2 regions of the Gemella sp. 20925_1_85 genome follow, and region 2 is predicted to be linked to the other one. Evidence: riboswitches for the same ligand, from Rfam matches in the RefSeq annotation. Region 2 holds a riboswitch; the other holds the start of a gene.
What was found. A riboswitch is a leader RNA that binds a small molecule or an ion and turns the genes downstream of it on or off. The one in region 2 is predicted to bind FMN.
Positions count from the first base shown of each region.

Region 1: another riboswitch for FMN. It lies ahead of O3884_RS04535 (ECF transporter S component); the one in region 2 lies ahead of ribD (bifunctional diaminohydroxyphosphoribosylaminopyrimidine deaminase/5-amino-6-(5-phosphoribosylamino)uracil reductase RibD).

Region 1 is NZ_JAPWCC010000009.1:42,829-50,702, reverse strand. It holds gene yycH (two-component system activity regulator YycH) at 1-85, shown strand, start outside; gene yycI (two-component system regulatory protein YycI) at 82-882, shown strand; gene O3884_RS04560 (Dps family protein) at 947-1,381, opposite strand; gene yidD (membrane protein insertion efficiency factor YidD) at 1,633-1,884, shown strand; gene O3884_RS04550 (rhodanese-like domain-containing protein) at 2,126-2,641, opposite strand; gene hemH (ferrochelatase) at 2,930-4,204, opposite strand; gene O3884_RS04540 (DUF1310 family protein) at 4,517-4,873, shown strand; gene O3884_RS04535 (ECF transporter S component) at 5,049-5,609, opposite strand; FMN riboswitch at 5,814-5,926, opposite strand; gene glmS (glutamine--fructose-6-phosphate transaminase (isomerizing)) at 6,061-7,863, opposite strand.
Region 2 is NZ_JAPWCC010000012.1:20,791-28,664, reverse strand. It holds gene ribH (6,7-dimethyl-8-ribityllumazine synthase) at 1-125, opposite strand, end outside; gene ribA (GTP cyclohydrolase II) at 139-1,314, opposite strand; gene O3884_RS05050 (riboflavin synthase) at 1,307-1,918, opposite strand; gene ribD (bifunctional diaminohydroxyphosphoribosylaminopyrimidine deaminase/5-amino-6-(5-phosphoribosylamino)uracil reductase RibD) at 1,903-2,973, opposite strand; FMN riboswitch at 3,145-3,269, opposite strand; gene O3884_RS05040 (sodium-dependent transporter) at 3,377-4,720, opposite strand; gene O3884_RS05035 (hypothetical protein) at 5,405-6,157, shown strand; gene aldA (aldehyde dehydrogenase) at 6,302-7,753, opposite strand.

The DNA.
Region 1 (7,874 bases), on a different contig from region 2:
ACCAGCGTGGTATGTAAAATATAATGATAGATATATGAGCTTTAAAAAATTAAAAGAAATGATAGACAGGGGAGAGAGACTATGAACTGGGGTAAGATGAAGACATTATTTATTTACCTATTCGTTGCGCTTAATGCTGTCTTGTTAACATTTTATGTATACACTGTTCAGAAAAACAAAACAGAAATAGTTCAAGAAAAAGAAATAATCGAGCGTGCTATGAAAAATGACAATATAACAGTAGAGGATAACGCCACAAAACGTGATAATCTTGGTTATGTGAATGTGACAATCTCAGATTTGAAAGAAGTTCGAAAAGAAGAGAATGGTCTAAAGTACGAAGTTGAAAATGTAGATAAAACATCTATGTTAAAAGTCAGTTCTGAAAATGCTATTACAAATGTAAATAAAGGTAGCTATAGAGCAGAATTAGAATCATTCTTGCTAGAAAAGATGAAGCTTAGTGCAAATTATATTTTTTCTAGTTATAATTCATCAAAAAATGAAGTTATTTTTGAACAACAAATAGATAGTTTTAGGGTGTTTTCGAATAAAAATGCGAGAATAGTCTTTAGTGTTGAGAGTAATGGAGATATCAAGAACTTTACTCAGACGAGTGTTTCAAATATAAGAAAAGATAAAAATGAAACGTTAGTACCATCTAATCAAGCGATAAATAGACTGTATCACGAAGACTTAATTCCTAAAAACTGTCGTGTTCGCACTACTTTAGGATATTATACCTATATTTCACAAACGGAAAATCAAGTGTTGATACCAACTTGGAATGTAGAAATAAGTGATAAAGATGGCCAAATTAGCAACTACTATGTAGATGCAATAAATCTAAATGTACTGAACAGAAAAGGGCATAGCTCATAGATAGGTATTTAAAAATAAAGAAAAACTATTCGTTGTGATAAGTGCAACGAATAGTTTTTTTGTATTAATCAGCTAAGTAAGCTTTTAGCATCCAAACATTTTTTTCTAATTGAGTTTTTAATCCTAATGCTAAGTCAGAAGTACCTTGATCTCCTTCGTCTTCAGATACACCCATAAGGTGAGTTAAATCATTGATTAGTAATTCGAAGTCATGGAATATAGCTGCAACCATTTCAGAAGTTGTTTCTTGTTCAGTTGCTTCTTTGATAGTTGCGATTTCTAAAGCACCTTTAAGTGTAGAAACTGGACGACCTCCAATTGCTAATAATCTTTCAGCAACCTCATCTAAAGATTCAGTTGTGTAGTTATAGTAGTTTTCAAATACTTCGTGTAGTGTGTAAAAGCTACGTCCTTTTACATACCAGTGGAAGCTGTGTAATTTTGTGTATAATACTGTTAAATTTGCAACAAGTTTGTTTAATTCTGTTGTACGTGTCATATTAATGTCTCTCCTTTATTTTTGAATTTATGCTTAAATTATAGCACCATGAATTTCTTATGTAAAGTTAATAAGCTTATAAAAGTTATTGAGAATTATTCTCTAAAAAGAATGTTGATTTAGCAATGTTTCCTAATGGAAAGAAATATAAATGATAATCGATATCATATATAGTAGGTATATTTTTTGATTTAAAAAATTGAAATAAATTTCATTAGTTGATAAAATAAAGAGCGAAAGGAGTAGAATCTATGGCAAGATTATGCATATTTTTAATAAACTTGTATAGAAAATATATATCGCGTTATACAAGACCGACGTGTAGATTTTCTCCTACATGTTCAAGCTATGCTCTGGAAAGTTATAAGAGATTTGGTTTTTTCTTAGGTACATATTTAACTATTAAGAGGCTATTAAAGTGTCATCCGCTATATAAAGGTGAGTACTTTGATAATGTGCCATTATTTAAGAAAGATATATTCAAATTTGGAAGAAAAAAATAAAGAGGCCGCTATGTTTAGCTGCCTCTTTATTTTGGGCGAAATTGTTATTTGGATAAAAATCAGGAATGTTTGATCATGTTTGCAGAACTAGAAGAAGTTCTCTTACAAAATAACTTTTCTAAAAATTTATCTAATTAAGGTATTCGTACGGTAAATCCTCATAATTACCTACAAATGTTAAATTATATTGCAAGTGCGCGGTAAATCCTCATAATTATCCACGAGTGCAAAGTTTTTAATGTTATTTATCGATGCTATTTCCTGCATCTAACCATGCGGCAATTCCGCCCGGAAATCTATAGACATTTTTATAGCCAGCTTCTTTTGCTAAGACTGCTCCAACATGGCTTCTTTCACAAGCTACAAAACCACAGTATATAACGATTTTTTTATCTTTGTTATCCCCTAGAGTTTTTAAAAATGCTTCTTTTTCTTCTGGTTTTAAATCCTTCATTTCTTTTGGAAGACCAGCGTTAACAGCACCTTTGATTTTTGTTTTTTCAAATCGATCCGCAGGAATTGTATCAACTAGAATCATATCCTCTTTATTATCTATAGATTTTTTCAATTCATCTGCGCTGATTAGATTGTAATCCCCTGTTTTTGTTGCTTTAACTAGTTTTATAGCTGCCTTTTCTACTTCATTTTCTTTTCCGTCTTTTGCAGAACGATTAAGTCCGTCTCCGTTACTACAACCTACTAAGGAAACTGAAAGTAATATGCTAGATAAAGCTAGTGTAATTTTATTTTTTTTCATAAAGTCAGCCCTCCTTTAACTTTCACTTTTATTATAACATAAAAAATCACATATATAAACAAAATATATAATAAAATTTATTAACCTTAAAAATTATAATAATGTTGATTAACGTTGATTTTAATATGTAAACTAAAAATTATATGATATATTATATAATTTTTAATAAAAAATTAATAAGTTTATTAATTAAAATCTCAGTTAAATATCAAAGTAATTTTTTATATTTTTTATGTAAAAAATAAGACTCTAATGCATTATTCATTAGAGTCTGTTGCTTATTGATATTTATTTTTTATTAAGGATAGTTAAGATTGATTTGAGTATTTTTAAAACAACTTTATCTTTTTTATTAGCTAATGATTTTGTAATAGAATTAGATGTTTTAGTATTTTTTTCATTTTCTTTATTAGCTAGCATCTTTTTAACAAAATCTGGCATTTCTAACTTTTCGTCATCCTTTTTATTAGCTAACATTTTCTTAACGAAGTCCGGCATTTCAGGCTTTTCACCATCTTTTTTATTAGCTAACATTGCTTTAACGAAGTCCGGCATTTCAGGCTTTTCACCATCTTTTTTATTAGCTAACATTGCTTTAACGAAGTCTGGCATTTCTCCTTTTGGTTTATCCATTTCATTAAATGTTGTTTTCTCTGGATTATGCGAAATAAATGGATTGTTTTTGTTAGCTTCAATCGTTGACACAAGAGCATCGATTAAACGAGAATCGTAGTTCGGCATAGGTGGTCTATGATAAGCTACTCCAAACTCCTCACAAAGTTCTCGACATTCGACATCGTTATCGAAAAGAACTTCGATATGCTCGCTTATAAAGCTAAGTGGAACAAATATATAATGCTTAGGATGTTCTTCTTGCCCTCTTAAGTACTCAAGAACATCAGGCTTAATCCATGGCATCCCAATATCACTTTCACTTTGCCAAGTATTCGTATAGTTTTCTTTTTCAAGACCTATTTTATCGGCTATAAGTTTTGTCATATCAAAGATTTGATTTACGTATGGATCATTATATTTTAGTGCTATTTCAGGTACGCTGTGCGCAGAGAAAACTACTTTGTAGCTGTCTTCTTTTATTTCTTCAGTAATAATTTTTTTAATTTCATCTGCCCAGAATTCAATTAACTTCTCTTCTTTGTACCAAGATTTTATTATATTGAATTTAATTTTATTACTCTTAATAAATCTTTCGTAACCCATAATAGAATAGAATGAATAATGTGGTTCAAGAATTAAACAAATACATTCTTCTATACCATCATCTTCCATTTTTGAAATTATATCAGGGATATAAGGTGAAGAAAATTTATTGGCAAAGTATACTTTATATTCATCTTTTACAGATTCCCTTAAAAGTTCAACTTCTTTAAGTGTTATCTCTTGAAGGGGAGAGCCATCAATGCGAAGATAATTTTTTAAAAGTAGATTGATCTCTTCGTCATTAGGACGCACTCCTCTTCTGATATTTGTGAAAAATTTTGCTATACCTTCGAATGTATATTCTTCAGGTGTTCCATATGTCATTACTAAAATAGCTTTACTCATTTTATAACCTCTCAAAATAATGTAGTCAACTATATTATAACACTTTTTGTACTAAAACACACTAGTAATTATTCTATTACAGAAAAATATTGCAGATTACGAATACATTCCCTATAAATTAAGGTTTAAATCGATGTTTTATTTTATTATAACTGTGTCAAAAATATGATATTACTATAATATTAAACTAGAATTGAAAAAAACTATTGAAAAAATAGCTAAAAAGTTATAATATAAAAGTTAACTAAAAAGTTTACTAATAAGGGAGTTTAAGAATCTCCAATTGGTTGAAGAAAAAGGAGGAAGAGTTAAATGAAAAAGAAAATATTCGGAGCGATAACTTTTATTGCGGCGATTGGTGGCGTTATTTATATGAAAAATAATCCTAAATATAAAGAGATTGTTAGAGTCGTGAAAACTGCTGATGCACGTGGTTTTTACGAAAAAATAATTTTAGAAAAAGATAAACTTGCATTCACAGCAAAAGCGAAAATTAAAGATTATAAGATTGATTATGAGAGTATTAGAAATGTCGGAGAGAAAATTTATGCACGTCTAATAGTGAATAATGACGAGAAGTTAAATATCGATACAGTTATTAATGAAAAAGATACAAATGTAGAAGAAGTATCGCACTCAGAAAAACTGGATGAATTATTGAATAAATAGCGATCAAGAGGGGGAGAAAATGATTTTTTAAAATTTTCTGATTCATTAACCTGTATTTTCTTGAATAATTATGTTAAATATTTCCTAGGAAATTTATAAAAAAGGAATCCTCCGTTACAGTAAGGTGATGTAATGGAGGATTTTTCATGGTTAAATTAATTAGTATCTAATATTATTATGCAAAACGGCTACGAATACTAGTTGGTATTGATTTGTAAATACTCTTAGTAACGAAGAATAAGAATGTTACTAAAGCACCTTTAAGTAGGTTGAATGGTATAATACCAGCCGTTACGATTGTTTTTACGTTAGTCACGATGTCAGCTAGATTCATAATATATCCATATGCTGGAAGTAATACGAAGTAGTTAAGTAGTGACATAAATACTGTTATTGCTAGTGTTCCTAAGATTCCACCAATAATAGTCTTAGCAGTACCTTTTTTATAGAAAAGAATGATGATACTGATAAAAGTGAATTCTACTACGATATTAGCGATTGATCCGATTGGTTCATGTGATAATAAAGCGAAGTGTAGGAAGTTTTTTAAGAATGACACTAAAAGTGCATCTTTATATCCTAATAATAACAACGTCATGAATAGCGGAATGAACGTAAAATCAAATTTTAGAAATGGTGGCAAGAATGGCACAGCAAAACTAAAAAAAGATAGAAGTAGAGCAATAACTGCAAGCATACCACTCAAAACAAGTGAGTGAACATTTTTTTTATACATTTAAAACCTCTTTCCTATCTTCATAGGCAATAAAATAGCCGCAATACTATTCTTAAAAAGGTGAATTCTAAATCTACGTTAGATATAAAAAACACCACTTTAAAAATTTTAAAGCGGGACTGAAAGGTATGAAAAATAAGCGTTACACAATGAAGTACAGCAAATATACATACGTAATGTACTGCATGTGTAAGTTTATTTATTCTATATCTTCTATCATCCAGACTGTACTGTCGGTTTTGGAATTTCACCAAATCAGCTTTCGCTCGCGGACTTTGACCGCCGGTCGGGAATTTCACCCTGCCCCGAAGATAATTAAATTTATTATTTATACGTTTATTATAAACTGAAGTCTCTAGGTTGTAAAGAGAAAAGGCTTAACTTTTTAAAAAATTGATGGAAGTAACTCTGTTTAATAGAGCTACTCCCATCAATTATAATATTTTAATTATTATTCTACTGTTACTGATTTAGCTAAGTTACGTGGTTTATCCACATCTAGTCCTTTAGTGTAAGCTGCGTAGTATGCGAATAATTGAGTAACTACGATACTTGCGATTGGAGCAAGATCTTCGTTTACGTTAGGGATTGCATAGTCACCTTTACGAGCTAGTTTTTCTAATGTAATGATTAGAGTATTAGCACCACGGCTAGCTACTTCACTTACGTTACTACGTGTATTTAAGTCTAGTTTAGCGCTTGTGATAAGAGCTACTACAGGTGTTCTTTCTTCGATAAGGGCGATTGTACCGTGTTTTAATTCTCCTCCGGCAAATCCTTCTGTTTGGATGTAAGAAACTTCTTTAAGTTTTAAAGCTGCTTCACATGCACTATAGTAGTCGATTCCACGCCCGATATAGAATGCGTTGCGCTCTGTAAATAAGTTTTTAGCTAAGTCTTTGATAGTTTTTGTATCATCTAAGATTGATTCGATTGCAGAAGTAATTACTGATAATTCTTGCTCGATATCAAATTTAGGTTGTTTAGAAAGTTGTTTAGCTACCTCGTAAGCAAGTATGCTTAGTGTTGCGATTTGAGCAGTATATGCTTTAGTAGATGCAACTGCAATTTCAACACCTGCATGAAGTAATAATGTATAATCACATTCACGAGATAGAGTTGAAGCATCAACGTTAGTAAGTACTAAGAATTTGTAATCTGCATTTACACTACGTAATTTTGTAAGTACTGCACGAAGGTCAGCTGTTTCTCCTGATTGAGAAAGGAAGATGAACATCGGTTTTTTAGATAATAATGGTACATTGTAAGCAAATTCTGATGCTAAGTGTACTTCTGTAGGAATACCAGCCCATTTTTCGAAGTAGTTTCTTCCTACTAGACCAGCGTTGTAACTTGTACCACATCCGATGATGTATAATCTATCAGCATCTTTTACGTTGTTGATAATTTCGCTATCAATATTAACATCATGTCCATCGAAGTAGTGAGAGATGATGTTACGCATAGCTCCTACTTGTTCATGAATTTCTTTAATCATGTAATGCTCGTGGATACCTTTATCGATTTCTCCAGCATTTAAGTTAGTTGAGAAATTTTCACGCTCTACAACATTACCTTCTTTATCTTCGATAGTTACGCTATCTTTTTTTACGATAACAAACTCACCATCGTTGATTTCTAAGAAGTTGTTAGTGTACTTAATCATTGCTAAAGCATCACTACCAACATAGTTTTTATTTTCTTCTCCTAGTCCGATAAGAAGTGGGCTTTTATTTTTTGCTACATATAATGTGTCTTTATCTTCTGTATCGATTAAACAAAGTGCATAAGAACCTTGAAGTTTTGATACAGCTTTTTTGAAAGCTTCTTTAGTGTCAAGACCGCGGTCGCTATAAACTTGTACTAATTGAACGATAACTTCAGTATCAGTTTCAGAAACAAGTTCTACACCTTTGAAAAATCTTTCTTTAAGTTCTTGGAAGTTTTCGATAACTCCATTGTGAACTAAAATAAAACGTTTGTTGAAGCTTTGGTGAGGGTGAGAGTTAGTTGTGTTAACTCCACCGTGAGTAGCCCAACGTGTATGACCAATACCTAATTCTAGGTGAAGTCCTTCAGGGATTAGGGCTTCTAGATTTTTAATACGACCTACAGACTTAGTAACGCTAGCTTCTCCATTAACAACACCAGCAATACCAGCTGAGTCGTATCCACGATACTCAAGGCTGCTAAGTCCATCGATTAAAAATTTAACTCCATTTGCTTCTCCAACAAATCCTACAATTCCACACATATTAAAAATTC
Region 2 (7,874 bases):
TCGTTTCTAATTAGTGTATCCTTAGCTCCACCTAATAATTTAGACGTAATAAATTCGTTGAAACGAGCTACTACGATTGCTACTTTAATATCTTTACCTATAAATTTTCCTTCAAATGTTGTCATAATAATATTCTCCTTAAATGTCTAAAAAGTGATTAAATTTAATTTTTTTTGTTTGTAAATAGTGTTTGTTTTCTTTTTGTGGTTTTATATTTATTGGAACACGGTCTACCACATTAATTCCTAGAGAGCTTAGTTGCTCTACTTTATCAGGATTATTAGTTAGAAGTTTTACTGATTTAATTCCTAAATAGTCTAGTATATCTACGGCTATAGTATAGTCTCTTTCATCGGGAGCAAATCCTAGTTGAACATTAGCTTCGTAAGTATCAACGCCTTGTTCTTGTAGTTGATAGGCAAGAAGTTTATTTCTTAATCCTATTCCTCGTCCTTCTTGTCGTAGATAAAGAACTGCTCCGCGACCTAAGTCTGAAATTTTTTGTAGAGCTGCGTGTAGTTGTTCCCCACAGTCACATCTGTGTGAAGTGAAGACATCTCCAGTTAAGCACTCTGAGTGAACTCGTATTAATAAAGGTTCTTTAGAAGTCAAATCACCTTTGCTAATGATTAAATGTTCTTTATTAAATTCGTCTTCGAATAGCTGTAAATCAAAATCACCAAATTCTGTAGGTAATTTTACTTTGACACTATCTTCAAATGACAAAAAACGTGTTAGTTCATCCAAATCAACAACCGTTAAATTCCATTTTTTAGCGAATTCATATAAGTCATCTCTTCTAGCCATAGTGCCATCTTCATTCATAATTTCACAGATGTATGTGGCTTCTGTACTATTAGCTAACCTTGCTAAGTCTAAACTTGCTTCTGTGTGACCGCGACGAACCTTGATTCCACCGTCACGACCGATAAGTGGGAACATATGTCCGGGTCTATTGAAATCGTCAGGTCTAGAATTAGGATTTGCTAATTCTTTTATAGTTTTCGCTCTTTCGAAAGCTGAGATTCCTGTAGTTGATGTTTTGTGGTCAACGCTAACAGTGAATGCAGTCTCGTGTGGATCTGTATTTTTATCTAACATAGAGTGCAGATTTAATCTTTTAGCTATTTCAGTTGAAACTGGTGCGCAAATTAAACCACGTGCATGTTTTGCCATAAAATTAACAGTTTCACCAGTAACAAGTTCAGCTAGTCCTACTAAATCTCCTTCAGCCTCTCTGTCATCATCATCGATAAGAACGATTAATTTTCCAGCTTTTAAATCTTCTATTGCTTGTCTTACGTTATTAATCATTAAACTTTCCTCCAAATAGTTTTAATTGAGCTTTTATGTATTTTGCTAATATATCTGTTTCTATATTTACACTATCGCCAATTTTTAATTTTTCTAAATTTGTATGTTTAGCTGTATGTGGAATTAGCGATACCGTAAATTTGTTATTATCACAAGTTACTACTGTTAAACTTATCCCATTAATTGTAATAGATCCTTGGTTAATAATTTCACCTTGGAATTTACTAGGATAAGAGAAAGTAAGTAGGATGGCATTTTCGTCTTTTTGTCTAGCTGCTAATTGTGCTAAACCATCACTATGTCCAGAAACAATATGACCTTCGAATCTATCTGAATGCCCCATTGCAGGTTCTAAGTTGACAGCGTCATTTATTTTCAAATCTTTAAATGTCGTTCTTTTATAAGTCTCTGGCATAATATCTACAGTAAATTGTGATGAGCTTTTTTGAACACATGTTAGACATACGCCGTTTACCGCCATACTATCACCAATTTTGTATGTTTCTAGTAAATTCTTACTCGCTTGAATAGTCAGTTTTATACTGTGGCTAGATTTAATAATTTTTACTATTTTACCTTGTTCTTTTATTAATCCTGTAAACATTGAGATACTCTCCTTCCTGAGATACGTATATCTTCGCCAAGTTTAGTAATTTTAGTATCATGAAGTTTTATTTTTTCATTTGTTATTCTACTACTAGTGAATGACGAAGTGTTGTTTCCACCTAAAAGAATAGGGGAGATATAAGTTATGACTTCATCCCAATACCCACTAGCTAAGAATTGATCGTGAATGTTAGGCCCACCTTCAACATAAACCGATTGAATACCGAGTTTCGCAATTTCTGATAAAATTTCTTTTATGCTGAAATCATTAGGTGTGATAAGAGTCACATGTGAAGGTAAGTTTTCGTGTTTAACCTTTGTGAAAACTATAACTTCAGATGAACTGTTGTTAAATAAGTTAAGATTACTTTGTTCAAAGATAGAACCTTCAGCATCTAGGACAATTCTTTTTGGTGGGAAAAGAGATGTATTAGCACCAAGTAATGTTGGATTATCTATTAATACCGTTTTGGCACCTACGAGAATTGCTTGATAATTATCTCTTTCATTTCTGACAAAATCATAAACTTCTTTACCGGTAATCTGTGTTCTTTCATCGGTAAAGGCTAGTTTTCCATCGAGACTAGTGGCTTGTTTTAAAACTACATAAGGTCTATTTTCAGTATGGAATAGATTATAAGCGTAATTTAAGTTATAAGCTTCTTTTTCAAGAACACCAGTTATTACCTCGATACCATTGTCTTGCAAGTATTTGATACCTTTTCCACTAACGATAGGATTAGGATCTAATTGAGCAACAATTACTTTAGAGATACCCATTTCTACGATAGCATTTGTACAAGGTGGTTGTTTACCTTTATGATTACAAGGTTCTAAAGTAACGTAAAGTGTTGAATTAAATAATTTTTCAGGAGTTTTGCAAGTAGAAATTGCATTTTTTTCAGCATGTTCACAGCTGTATCGAAGGTGTGAACCTCTTGCGATAATTTCATTATCTTTTACAATAACTGCTCCAACCATTGGATTAGTATGTGTATACTTAGCGCCACGCTTGGCTTCAAGTAGAGCAAGATTCATAAAATATTCATGCATATTATCAACTCCTTTCTAAAAATAAAAATCCCAATTACATTTGAATTTCAAATTTAATCGGGATTGATGGTTAGTTTTATATTCGATTAATAGACCTTAGTACTCTTAGATGCACCATAGGCTATAAAAATATTCTCGATAAAGCATTAGGTATTTTTATCCTAATACTACTAATTTCTTCTCCCATCCAGACTTTACTGTCGGTTCTGGAATCTCACCAGATCAGCTTGCGCTCACGGACTTCTAGTAAACTAGTCACCGCCGGTTGGGACTTTCACCCGACCCCGAAGAAATATTTAATTCATGACTTAATATTAACACTAATGAAAACGGTTGTCAATGATAAAAAATAAAAACTATCACAAAATATGAAATATACAATGTGATAGTTTTATTTAATTTATTATAAGAATTGTGCTAAACAAACGATAAGGATAATAATTGGAAGTACATATCTTAGTAAGAATAACCATACTTTGAATAATACTAGGCTAGATTTTTTATTTTCGTCGATGTGTAATTGTTCTAAAGCTACTTTTTTATCAAGTACATATCCTGTGAATATTGATAAAGCTAGACAACCAAGTGGCATTAGAATATTAGATACTAAGAAATCCATTAAATCGAAAACTGTTTTTCCAAATATTAATGTATTAGATAATGAACCGTAAGATAGAGCAGAAGGAATTCCAACGATGAAAGTCAAGATTCCAATAATCACACTGAATTTAGTACGGTTAGTATTTCTTTGATTAGTAATGTTTCCTACATTGATTTCTAACATAACTACTGATGAAGTAATAGTAGCGAATAGGAATAATATTAAGAATAAGATATAGAAAATTTTACCAAATGCCATGTTATTGAATAATTGAGGTAGTACGATGAATAATAAACTTGGTCCACCTTCAGATTCCATACCGAATGAACTCATCGCAGGGAAGATTGCAAGACCAGCCATTACTGAAACAGCGATGTTCATTAATACAACTGAGATACCAGATTGAACAAGATTAGTTCTTCTATCAAGGTAAGAAGCATATGTAAGCATAGCTGTAACCCCGATTGATAGAGCGAAGAATGATTGTCCTAGTGCGAATAAAATACCAGAACTAGTGATTTTAGTGAAATCTGGTTTTAAGAAATAAGTAACCCCGCTCATCGCATTAGGTAATGTTAATGATCTAGCGATAATTACTAGGAAGATAATGAATAATAGTGGCATCATAATTTTTGATGCTTTTTCAATACCTTTTTGAACCCCGCGAGATACAATATAAATATTTAATAAGATGAATAGTGCTTGAGCTCCTAATGCGATCCAAGTGTTAGAAATAATACTAGTGAAAAGTGCTGCATGATCAGTAGTAGCGTGGATGCCAAGTGCATCCGCGATTGAAATACCAAGATATACTAAAATCCATCCACCGATAACACTGTAGAATGATAGTAAGATAAATAGGGCGAATCCACCGATATAACCAATAACATTGTATTTTTTATTTTTTCCTAATTTACCAAAAGTTCTAATCGCTGATACTCCCGCACCACGACCTAGTACGAATTCAGCAAGAAGAAGCGGTAATCCAATTAATAATGTAAAGATAAGGAAGACAAGTAAGAATCCACCTCCACCATTAGCTGCGGTCATATACGGGAACTTCCACACTGCACCTAGTCCTATTGCAGAACCAGCAGAAGCAAGTATGAATCCTATTTTAGAACTCCATTTTGAATTATCTGACATAAATTTTTCCTCCTAAATTTGATTTAAAAAATAAGTAAAAGCTATTTAGAAAATACTAAATAGCTTTTTTAGAAATATATATTATTATACTCAAAGACCATTTAGTATTTTTACCAATGGCCGAAAAACAAACTTAACTAGCCATTGTAGACATCGTTGCACTTATATCTACAATGCTATGAGATATAAGTGCTGCTAAAATGGCACGAAAAAGTATTCTCTTTTACTAGTTAAAATTGTGTTTTTCATAATTGAGTAGCTCCTTTTTGTAATTGTTTTAAAATCTTAACATTTATCTGAAAATTTGTCAATTATTTTTTTGTAATCTTTATGAAAAAAATAAAAAGGGCATTAAATTTTCAATTGTAATTAGAAAACTCTAGTTCTAAGTTAATGCTAATTTATGAAAATCGTTTTAATTGATAAAAAATATCGGATAGGGGATAAATTAAATAATTAATATGATTTAAATTTTTATTATAAAAAGTTACTAAAAGCTTAATATAATAGGAAAAAAGAGGTTATATAAATTTCAATTGTAAATATATTTAAATAATATGTAAAAAATCTTTAAAAAATTACGTAAACTCTTGCATTGAATTTTAATATATGTTAGTATTGTAACTATATGAATTTAATGCATAAATTAGTGTATTTATAGAAAATTTAGGAGGAAGTTTAACAATGAATAAAAATGTTAAAAAATTAGTAGCAGCTACAGTAGTTGCTGGATTAGCAGTAGCACCAGTAGCAGCTCAAACAACTACACCAGTAGCGCAAGCTGCTGAACAAGCTCAATCAAAACACGTTGTAGCTAAATTCGTACAAAACGCAGAAGGTAACTTCGTACAAGTTACTGCAACTCAAGACGTACAAGCTGCAAAAGTTACAATTTCAGTTGATGGAAAAGGTCAACACGTAGTAAACGTTGGAAACCTTAAAAAAGGTGAAACTAAATTAGTACCTTTCAACGTTGATGCTAAAAAAGTAGGAAACGGATTTGCTCCAAAAGCATTACCAAAAACTGCTGCAGTAACTGAGCACGTAACAATCTCAAAATCTATCAACTCTCACTTAGTAAGAGCAACAGTTTCTTACAAATACGAAGATGGTAAACCAGCTGTTAAAACAGGGGTACCTGGAGATAAAGCAGGTAACAAAGTTGGAGATAAAAAAGAACTAGGAACACCAGATGATGGTCGTCCAAGATTAAGTGAAATTTTAGGCGGAGGAACTAAACCAACGCCAGCACCACAACCGGCTCCGGCGCCAACACCAGCACCACAACCGCAACCGGCTCCAGCACCAACTCCGGAACCACAACCAGCGCCACAACCACCTAAAAAAGCTAGAGTAATCGATCCTAGTATTAGAGTCGATCAAACTCCAAGTGACCCAGGGTTTAATCCATTTCCAATTGCTGGACCAATCAGCTAAGAATATTATAAAATAATATTCCAATCTAATATAGATATTTCAAAAATGGATGTAGTCCTTGATTTAGGATTGCATCCATTTTCTTTTGATATCTTTTATTACATAGAAAACAGACTCTAGAAATCTAGAATCTGTTTTTCTTTTTTATTCGTTATCTAGTTGCATGTAAACAACTTGAGTAGTTAAGTATTCTTCTAAACCGTGTTTACCGTCTGCTCCACCGATACCAGATTTACGACGTCCAGCGTGGAATCCTTGCATTGCTTCGAAGTTTTCACGGTTGATATATGTTTCACCGAATTTTAGACCGTTAACTGCTTTGAATGCAGTGTTTAGGTTAGTAGTATAAACTGATGAAGTTAATCCGTATTCTGAATCGTTAGCGTATTCTAATACTTCTTCTAAAGTTTTGAATGTAGCGATTGGAATTACAGGTCCGAATGTTTCTTCTTTCATGATGTTCATTTCGTTAGTTACGTCTGTTAATACAGTTGGTCCAAAGAAGTATCCAACTTGGTTTTCATCACGAGTTCCACCGTAAGATAGAGTAGCACCTTGTTTAACTGCATAAGCTACTTTTTCTGCAACTGTATCTAAAGCACGTTTTTCAATAAGTGGTCCATAATCTACGCCACCTTCTTTATTAGGGTCACCGAATTTAACTTTATCAAGTTCTGCAAATAATAATTTTTCGAATTCAGCTTTAACATCTTCGTGTACATATACTCTTTCTGCGCAGTTACATACTTGTCCAGAGTTAATTACACGAGAAGCTACGATTGCTTTTGCAGCAAGATTTAAGTCTGCATCTTTAAATACGATAGCTGGTGCTTTTCCTCCAAGTTCTAGAGAAACATTAGTAATGTTTTCAGCTGCAGCTTTCATAACTTCTTGTCCAGCTGTTAAGCTACCTGTTAAGCTTACTAATCCAACTTTAGGGTTAGAAGCTAATCTATTTCCAACCACAGATCCGCGACCGTGAATAATGTTTAGGATACCTTTAGGTAGGCCAACTTCTACACAGATTTCAGCGAAAATATCTGCGTTAATTGGTGTTAATTGGCTTGGTTTTAATACGATTGTGTTCCCTGTAAGTAAAGCTGGTGCAGCTTTTCTAGCGATTAAGAAGAATGGGAAGTTCCAAGGTAAGATACCAGTAGTTACTCCGTGAGGGCGTTTGAATAGGAAGATGTGTTCATCTTTTCTATCACTTTGAATAATTTCTCCCTCATATCTTCTAGCCCACTCAGCCATGTAATCTAAGTAATCTGCAGTGAATAACACTTCAACTTTAGCTAAATCGAAAGTTTTACCACCTTCGTTAACAATAGTTTGTGTAATTTCAGGTTCGCGTTCACGAATACGATTCGCAATTTTTCTTAGGTACGCTCCTCTTTCAACAGCTGGTAATTTCTCCCAATCACGTTGCGCAACTTCTGCGATATCGATAGCGCGGTCTACATCTTCTCTAGTTGAAGAAGGAACTTTTGCGATAACTTCTTCTGTTGACGGATTTAGCACGTCAAGATAATCATAATTTGAATTATTTTCGAATTCCCCATTGATAAAATTTTTTAAAACTTTAACTTCACTCATAGTTTAGTTCTCCTTTTTCTTTTCTAGTAAGTAAACGTTACCATTTCTTGCTAACATTATATATTATGAAAAAGTATAAATCAAGTGTTTTGTTTAAGTTTTTGATATATATTTATATATT